DNA from 2 places in the Streptomyces sp. NPDC001068 genome. Region 2 is predicted to be linked to the other one. Evidence: riboswitches for the same ligand, from Rfam matches in the RefSeq annotation. Region 2 holds a riboswitch; the other holds the start of a gene.

Region 1 (3,988 bases), on a different contig from region 2:
CGCACGGCTCCCGCACCACCGGGCCGCGCCACCCCTGCGAGGGCGGCGCGGCCCCGCCGTTTCCGCCGTGCGGGTTTCCGGCGTCCGGGTTTCCGTCGTCTGCCGTTCCCGTTGTTCCGGTAGTTCCCGTTGTTTTCGTCGCAGGGATCACGCGGCCTCGGCGGCGGTCGGCGCGGCACCCGTGTTCCACATGGCGCGGGAAAATTCACGCCGGGCACACGAATGGCGCGTCACCGGGAATTACCGGCACGCACAGATAAAGGCAGCGGAAAGACCGCTCCGCCGAATTACATCTCTTTGTATACGGCGCCCGTGTTAATGCCGCGGGCCCGACATGTTTACGGGATGTTGCGAAGTCCTCACACCACCGCCCCGGTCCGTGCCGCCGGAGAAGCGCAGCCGGTGGGAGAGCGTGGACCGCTCGGTGTGCAGCGCGGTGAGCGCCCGCGCGCGCTCGCCGTCGCCGCGCGCCACCGCGTCCACGATGGCGCCGTGCTCGGCCCAGGACCCCACCGGGTCGGCGGGCGCCGCGACGACGTACATCCAGGCGATCTTGTGCCGCAGTTGGGTGAGTGCCGAGGTCAGGGCATGACTGCCGGTCGCCTGGGCGAGCGTCTCGTGGAACCAGCCGCCCAGCGACCGCAGATCCTCGCTGCCGCCCCTGCGGGCCCGCTCCTGACCCAGCCTGACCAGTCCGCGCAGCACCTTGAGGTGCGCCTCGGTACGGCGCTGCGCGGCCCGGGAGGCGCCGAGCGGCTCCAGGAGCAGACGCATCTCCAGCAGGTCGGCGGCCTCCTGCTCGGTCGGTTCCACGACGCACGCGCCCGCGTGCCGGCGCGTCACCACGAACCCCTCGGCCTCCAGGGTGCGCAGGGCCTCGCGGACGGGGACGCGCGAGACGCCGTAGCGGCGGGCCAGGACTTCCTCGGTGAGCCGGCTGCCGCGCTCATGGACCCCCGCGACGATGTCGTCCCGGATCGCCGTGCATACCGAGTGCGCCGGAATACGCATGTCCGACCTCCGCCCTGGTCCCCGTGAAAAGCCGCCGAGTGACGTCCGTTCCGTGACTCTATTGCAATGGGCCGGAATTTCCGAAGGGGGCCTTGAATCCATGCGTATTTTTTGGACACCGAGGTCACGGAAACGACGAAAGCCCCGGCGTGGAGGCCGGGGCTTTCGGAAAGCTCGTCGGACGGCGTCACATGCTTGCCGCCGCGCTCGGGTCAGACGTCGACGCCGTGCTTGCGGAGGTAGGCGACCGGGTCGACGTCCGAGCCGTACTCCGGGGTCGTACGAGCCTCGAAGTGGAGGTGGGGGCCGGTCACGTTGCCGGTCGCGCCGGACAGGGCTATCCGCTCGCCCGGGGTGACCTTCTGGCCCACCGAGACACCGATCGACGACAGGTGGCCGTACTGGGTGTACATGCCGTCGGCCATCTTGATGACGATCTGGTTGCCGTACGACCCGCCCCAGCCGGTGGAGACCACCGTGCCGGTACCGACCGCGTGCACCTCGGTGCCGGTGGCCGCGTGGAAGTCGATGCCCGTGTGGGCGCCGGAGGACCACAGGGAGCCGCCGGTCTTGTAGCCGGTGGAGACGTACGAGTCGGTGACCGGCACGACGAAGGCGTTGAGACGCTTGCGCTCGGCCTCCCGCGCGGCACGCGCCGCGGCCGCGTGCTCCTTCTCGGCCTTCGCCGCGGCCTTCTCGCGGGCCGCCTTCTCGGCCGCCTCGCGCTCGGCGGCGGCCGTCTGCGCGGCGGCCTGGGCGTCGATCTGTTCGACGACCGAGTCACTGACCGTGATCACCGGCGTGAGGCCGGTCTGCTGGACGGAGTTCTCCGCGGCGAGCGCGGGGGCCGCCGAGACGGTGCCGATGACACCGGTGGTGGTGAGGGCCGCGATGCCGGCGGCCTGCGCGGTGGTGCGCTTCACCCGGCCGGGACGACGGTGCTTCCCGGAGGCGCACATGAACGCCATGTAGAGGCTGGTCCTTTCCTTCCCTCTCGCCTACCGGGTTAGCTGACGGGTTCGGAGCAGGAAGGTCTCCTACGGGCCCCCTCGCGACTAGCGCGGGCGCCCGATTCACCCCAGGGACTGCGTGGGTCCCCGGCTCCCCTGGCTCGCGCCGTACGGGGACTCGGCGATGACTGTCCGGTGCCGCGGGCGCGGCGCAGTGTCGTGCGGACAGCCTGGAAGAACCTACGAGGGCGTCCTCGCAATCCTCAAACGGAACGCGGATTTTGTCGCGCATCCCACAGGGCAGACAGGCAACCTCCGCACCAATCCGGACATTTCAGAGCCCTGGTGGCCGGGTGGTCACCAGGGCTCCGTTCACGCGCGGGGCGTCGCCCGGCTACTCCGCGGCGACGACCGTCACTTCGCCGATGCCGAGGGCCTCGACCGGCTCCCTGATCTGCGCCGCGTCGCCGACCAGGACGGTGACCAGGTGGTCGACCGGGAAGGCGTTCACGACCGCCGCGGTGGCCTCCACGGTGCCGGTGGCGGCCAGTTGCCGGTAGAGCGTGGCCTGGAAGTCGTCCGGCAGGTGCTGCTCGACCTGGTCGGCCAGGGTGCCGGCGACGGCCGCCGCGGTCTCGTACTTCAGCGGCGCCACGCCGACCAGGTTCTGCACGGCGACGTCGCGCTCGGCGTCGGTGAGTCCGCCGGAGGCGAGGGTGCGCAGCACCGTCCACAGGTCCTGGAGCGCCGGGCCGGTGTTCGGGGTGTCCACGGAGCCGCTGATGGCGAGCATCGAGGCGCCGCTGCCGTCGGGGGCGGACCGCAGCACCTGCCCGAAGGCGCGGACGCCGTAGGTGTAGCCCTTCTCCTCGCGCAGGACACGGTCCAGGCGGGAGGTGAGGGTGCCGCCCAGGCAGTAGGTGCCGAGCACCTGGGCGGGCCAGACCCGGTCGTGCCGGTCGGCGCCCACGCGGCCGATGAGCAGCTGGGTCTGGACGGCGCCGGGGCGGTCCACGATGACGACCCGGCCGGTGTCGTCCGCGGAGACCTGGGGCACCGGCCGGGGCCGGCCGGCGGTGCCGTGCCAGGCGCCCAGGGTCTGGCCGAGCAGTTCGTCCAGGTCGATGCCGGTCAGGTCGCCGACGACGACCGCGGTGGCGGTGGCGGGCCGTACGTGCCGGTCGTAGAACCCGCGCACGGCGGCCGCGTCGATCTTCTCGACGGTGTCCTCGGTGCCCTGGCGAGGCCGGGACATCCGCGCGGTCGACGGGAACAGCTCCTTGTAGAGCTGCTTGGCGGCCCGGCGGCTGGGGTTGGCCAGCTCGTGCGGGATCTCGTCGAGCCGGTTGCGCACCAGCCGCTCGATCTCGCTGTCGGCGAAGGCGGGCGCCCGCAGCGCGTCGGAGAGCAGCCCGAGCCCCTTCTCCAGCCGGGAGGCCGGCACCTCCAGGCTGAGCCGGACGCCGGGGTGGTCGGCGTGTGCGTCGAGGGTGGCGCCGGCCCGCTCCAGCTCGGCGGCGTACTCCTCGGCGGAGTGCTTGTCGGTGCCCTCGGAGAAGGCGCGCGCCATGATCGTGGCGACGCCGTCCAGGCCGGCCGGTTCGGCGTCCAGGGGCGCGTCCAGGAGCACCTCCACGGCGACGACCTGCTGGCCGGGACGGTGGCAGCGCAGCACGGTGAGCCCGTTGTCCAGGGTGGCGCGCTCGGGGGCCGGGAAGGCCCAGGGCCGCGCCTCGCCGGGCTGGGGCTGCGGGTGGAAGTCCATGGTGGCGAGCTCGGTCACTTGGCCGTCTCCTCGTTGTTGTCGCCGGCTTCGACCGTGGCCTCGGCCTCGGGGTCCGCGGGCACGTCGGCGTCCTCGACCGCCTCCGGGGACTTGGGCTCGTAGACGAGCACCGCGCGGTTGTCGGGCCGCAGGCGGGCCTTGGCGACCTCCTGGACCTCCTGCGGGGTCACCGTGAGGACGCGCTGGACGGCGGTCAGGGCGAGCTGGGGGTCGCCGAACAGGACGGCGAACCGGCACAGTT
Region 2 (3,988 bases):
CGTACCGGAGCTAGTGCTGCGACCGGAAAGGTTCACCGGCTCGCGACGCCCATCACGGCACCAGCCACCGCCACCCTGCCCGGTGCCGGCCACGGCGGGTCAGGCGGAAGCCGCCGTGAGGCGGGTCAGTTCCTGGTCGGTCAGTTCCAGCTCCGCCACCCCCAGCAGGGCCGGGAGCTGTTCCACCGTGCGGGCCGAGGCGATCGGGGCCGTGACCGTGGGCTGGGCCGCGAGCCAGGCCAGGGCGACCGTGGCGATCGGGGCGGAGTGGGCGTCGGCGATCTCGTCCAGGGCGGCCAGGACCTGCCGGCCCCGCTCGCTCTCCAGGTACTGGGCGGCACGGCCCGAGCGGGCGCTGTCGACGGTCGCGCCGGGCCGGTACTTGCCGGTGAGGAAGCCCGCGGCCAGCGCGAAGTAGGGGACCGCCGCGAGACCGGTGCGGGAGGCCAGCTCCTGGAGGGGACCCTCGTAGGTGTCGCGGGAGACGAGGTTGTAGTGGGGCTGGAGGGCGACGTACCGGGCGAGGCCCTCGCGGTCGGAGAGGTCCAGCGACTCCTGGAGCCGCTCGGCGGTGATGTTGGAGGCGGCGATGTGCCGGACCTTGCCCGCGCGCACCAGTTCGTCCAGGGCACCGACGATCTCCTCGACCGGGATCTCGGGCTTGTCGAAGTGGGTGTAGTAGAGGTCGATGTAGTCGGTCCCCAGGCGCCGCAGTGAGGCGTCCGCGGCGGCCTTGATGTTGGCGCCCGACAGACCCGGGTAGTCGGGGTGCTGGCTGACCTTCGTCGCGATGACGACGTCCGAGCGGTTGCCGCGCGCCTTGACCCACTTGCCGATGACGGTCTCGGACTCGCCGCCCTGGTGGCCCTCGATCCAGGCCGAGTAAGAGTCGGCGGTGTCCACGAAGTTGCCGCCCGCTGCCGTGTACGCGTCGAGGACGGCGAAGGACGTGGCCTCGTCGGCGGTCCAGCCGAAGACGTTGCCGCCCAGGCAGAGCGGGAATACCTCCAGGTCGGAGGCACCGAGCTTGCGCAGAGGGCGGGAAGCGGAGGGGGAGGCGGAGGAGTCCGGAGTAGAGGTCATGCCTCAGTTCAACATCGTCGGCCGGGGGTCCGATGCCGCCACAACGCGAAGTTCTCGTAAAAGCGGAAGGCGTCGCTGCGGAAGGCGTTCTCGTAAAAGCGGAAGGCGTCGCGACGGAAGGCGTTCTCGCAAATGCGGAAGGCGTCGCCCGGTCCCGGACACCGTCCCCCGGACGCACCGGACCGGCAGCCCTGACGTCGGGGGGTCGTCGTCAGGGCCGCCGGGGATCAGTGGGGGTCCGTCAGGGGTTCAGGCCCTTGCCGCGCAGCCAGGTCATCGGGTCGATGCCGGTGGCCTGGCCGCCGGGGTGGACCTCCAGGTGGAGGTGCGGGCCGGTGACGTTGCCGGTGGCGCCGACCCGCCCGATGACGTCACCGGTGGCGACCTTCTGGCCGACCTTGACGCCGATCGAGGACTGGTGGCAGAACCACAGCTCGGTGCCGTCGTCGAGGGTGAGGATCGTGCGGTAGCCGTACGAGCCGGCCCAGCCGGCCTCCGTGACGGTGCCGCTGTGCACGGCCTTGATCAGGGTCCCGGTGGGGGCGGCGAAGTCGAGGCCGGTGTGGTAGCCGGAGGCCCACATGGAGCCGGCCTGGCCGAAGGTGCCGGTGATCGTGTAGGAGACGACCGGCAGCGTGTACTGCTTGGCCAGCGCGGCGAGCCGCTTCTGCTCGGCCTGCGCCTTCTCGGCGGCCTGCGCCTTCTCCTTGGCGTCGGCGGCCTGGGTCGCCGCGGCCTTCTCCGCCTTCGCCTCCGCGTCGGAGACCGCCTTGTCGGCGGCGGCGACGGCCTTGGCGGTGGCCTTCACGTCGATCTGGGTCTGCTGCTGCTCGGCCTGGGCGATGATCCGGCTGCGCAGCGCCTCACCGGCGTCGGAGGAGGAGTCGGCGTCGGTGGCGGTCGCCGTGGTGACGCTGCTGAGCGCGGTGGGGGCCGCCTGGTGGCCGCCGTCGTCGCCGAGCAGGGAGTCGACGGAGGACGGCAGGTCGGGCAGCGAGATGGAGACCGGCGGCTTGCCGGTGTTGGCGCTGGCCATGCCGCCCGCGCCGACGGCGGCGATGACGCCGACGCCGAGAACCGTGGAGCTCCGCGCGAGGCCTCCGCCGCGCTGCTTGGCGACGCGGTGCCGGCCGCGTACCGGGGCGAGGGACTCCTCGGTGGGGTTCCACTCCTCCCAGGGGCCCTCGTCGGTGCGCTGTCCACCGAGGCCGTAGGCCTCGGGCTGACGCTGGCTGGGCACGAACGGGGCTGTCGGAGCAGGCCGGTTGGACGCCACGCGGGCGCACTCCTTTCCTTCCGCTGCCTACCGGGTTAGCTGACGGGTTCGGAGCAGGAAGGTCTCCTACGCGCGTATACCGACCGATTTCTACCCGGTGGTATTAGTGCGATTCACCCCAAGGTGGTGGTTCCCCGGTTCCCTTGCGGGATTCGGCGCGTGCGCGCGGAGCCGTCGCGGGTGACGGCTGTGACGACCGCGCTGCGTTATCGAACGTTAATAGACCCGGCTATCAGATTCCAAGCCGTTCTCCTTGATCATTACGCTTTCAAGGCGTGGACTTACCTGCTACGAACGGTCAAAAACGGTCGAGTTGACCATGTGTTCTGTACAGCTCAGGAGTCACAGCAGTTTTGATGGTGACTCAGACGTTATGCGGACGGCTTCCGTCCGCGCACCGTGGGTGACCATCCGCAGTACGGCCCCGTGATCGCGTTCAGGGCCGCCGCACCGCGAGCAGCGCCATGTCGTCCGTCATGCCGCCCCCGGTGTGCCGGCGCACCTCGGCGGCGATCCGGGCCAGCAGCGGACCGGGGGCGGTGAGGGCCCGCCCGGTCAGCCGTCGCTCGGGGTCGTAGAACACGCCGCGCGCGTCCCGCGCCTCGGAGAGGCCGTCGGTGTGCAGCAGCAGCGTGGCCCCGCTCGGGAACGGGTGCTCGGCGGCCCGGTCCGGCCCGTCCCCCAACTCGCCCATCCCCAGCGGCAGCGCGGCCTCCGGCACTCGCACCGGGAAGACCACGCCGTCACCGTGCAGCAGCAGGGGCGGCGGATGTCCCCGGTTGACGATCCGGACCGTGCCGTCCCCGTGCGGGAGTTCGGCGAGCACGGCGGTGGTGAACCCCTCGTACGCGTCGACTCCGCCACGCCGGACGCACTCGCGGGTCATCGCCCGCTCCAGCCGCCCCGCCACCCCCTCCAGGGTGACCTCCTGCTCGGCGGCCTCCCGGAACGCGCCGATGACCACCGCCACCGCGGCGACCGCGCCCATGCCCTTGCCGCGCACGTCGCCGACGACCAGCCGCACGCCGAAGGGGGTGTCCTGGACCGCGTACAGGTCGCCGCCGATGAAGGTGCCCTCCTGGGCCGCCTCGTAGCGCGCGGCGATCTCGAAGCCGCCGATCCGCTCGGCGGGCTCGGGCAGCACCGCCCGCTGCGCCGCCTCGGCGACCTCGCGGGCGGAGGCGAGCCGCCGGTCGCCGAGGCGGACGATCCGGTTGATGCCGGCCGCGAGGGCTGCGACCGTGGCCACGGTCACCATCTCGGTGACGGCGTCCGCGTCCGGCCCGAACCCGAACCGGGCGTGCACGGCGTAGGTGGCGAGGAAGGACGCGATTCCGGTCAGGACGGTGGTGCGCAGGGACGCGAGGGGCGCGGCGATCAGCGGAGCCGCCGTGAAGAAGGGGACGGCCGTGTACCCGACCGGGGTGAGCCTGTCGTAGCAGACGCCGGAGACGATCAGCAGGGCGGGCAGGAACCGGGCCAGGGTGCGAGCGGTCGCGGACCTGCCCTCCTGCGCCTGTCCATGGTCCACCGAACGACTCCCCACATGTCCCGGGTGTCCGAAGCGTGTCCGTCCAGATTTGCGGCTGCGAGCGGGCGGGGGCGAATGCTGTGGGCCGGGCGGATGAG

What was found. A riboswitch is a leader RNA that binds a small molecule or an ion and turns the genes downstream of it on or off. The one in region 2 is predicted to bind cyclic di-AMP.
Region 1: it holds a riboswitch for cyclic di-AMP, as region 2 does, so the genes downstream of both, ACFY3I_RS04815 (M23 family metallopeptidase) here and ACFY3I_RS24665 (M23 family metallopeptidase) in region 2, are expected to answer to the same signal.

Annotation. Positions count from the first base shown of each region.
Region 1 is NZ_JBIAYD010000001.1:1,120,288-1,124,275, forward strand. It holds gene ACFY3I_RS04810 (GntR family transcriptional regulator) at 316-1,011, opposite strand; gene ACFY3I_RS04815 (M23 family metallopeptidase) at 1,224-1,979, opposite strand; cyclic di-AMP (ydaO/yuaA leader) riboswitch at 1,992-2,155, opposite strand; gene ACFY3I_RS04820 (M16 family metallopeptidase) at 2,356-3,744, opposite strand; gene ACFY3I_RS04825 (pitrilysin family protein) at 3,741-3,988, opposite strand, start outside.
Region 2 is NZ_JBIAYD010000008.1:457,686-461,673, reverse strand. It holds gene ACFY3I_RS24675 (PrsW family intramembrane metalloprotease) at 1-14, shown strand, start outside; gene ACFY3I_RS24670 (aldo/keto reductase) at 100-1,083, opposite strand; gene ACFY3I_RS24665 (M23 family metallopeptidase) at 1,325-2,359, opposite strand; cyclic di-AMP (ydaO/yuaA leader) riboswitch at 2,367-2,527, opposite strand; gene ACFY3I_RS24660 (PP2C family protein-serine/threonine phosphatase) at 2,796-3,890, opposite strand.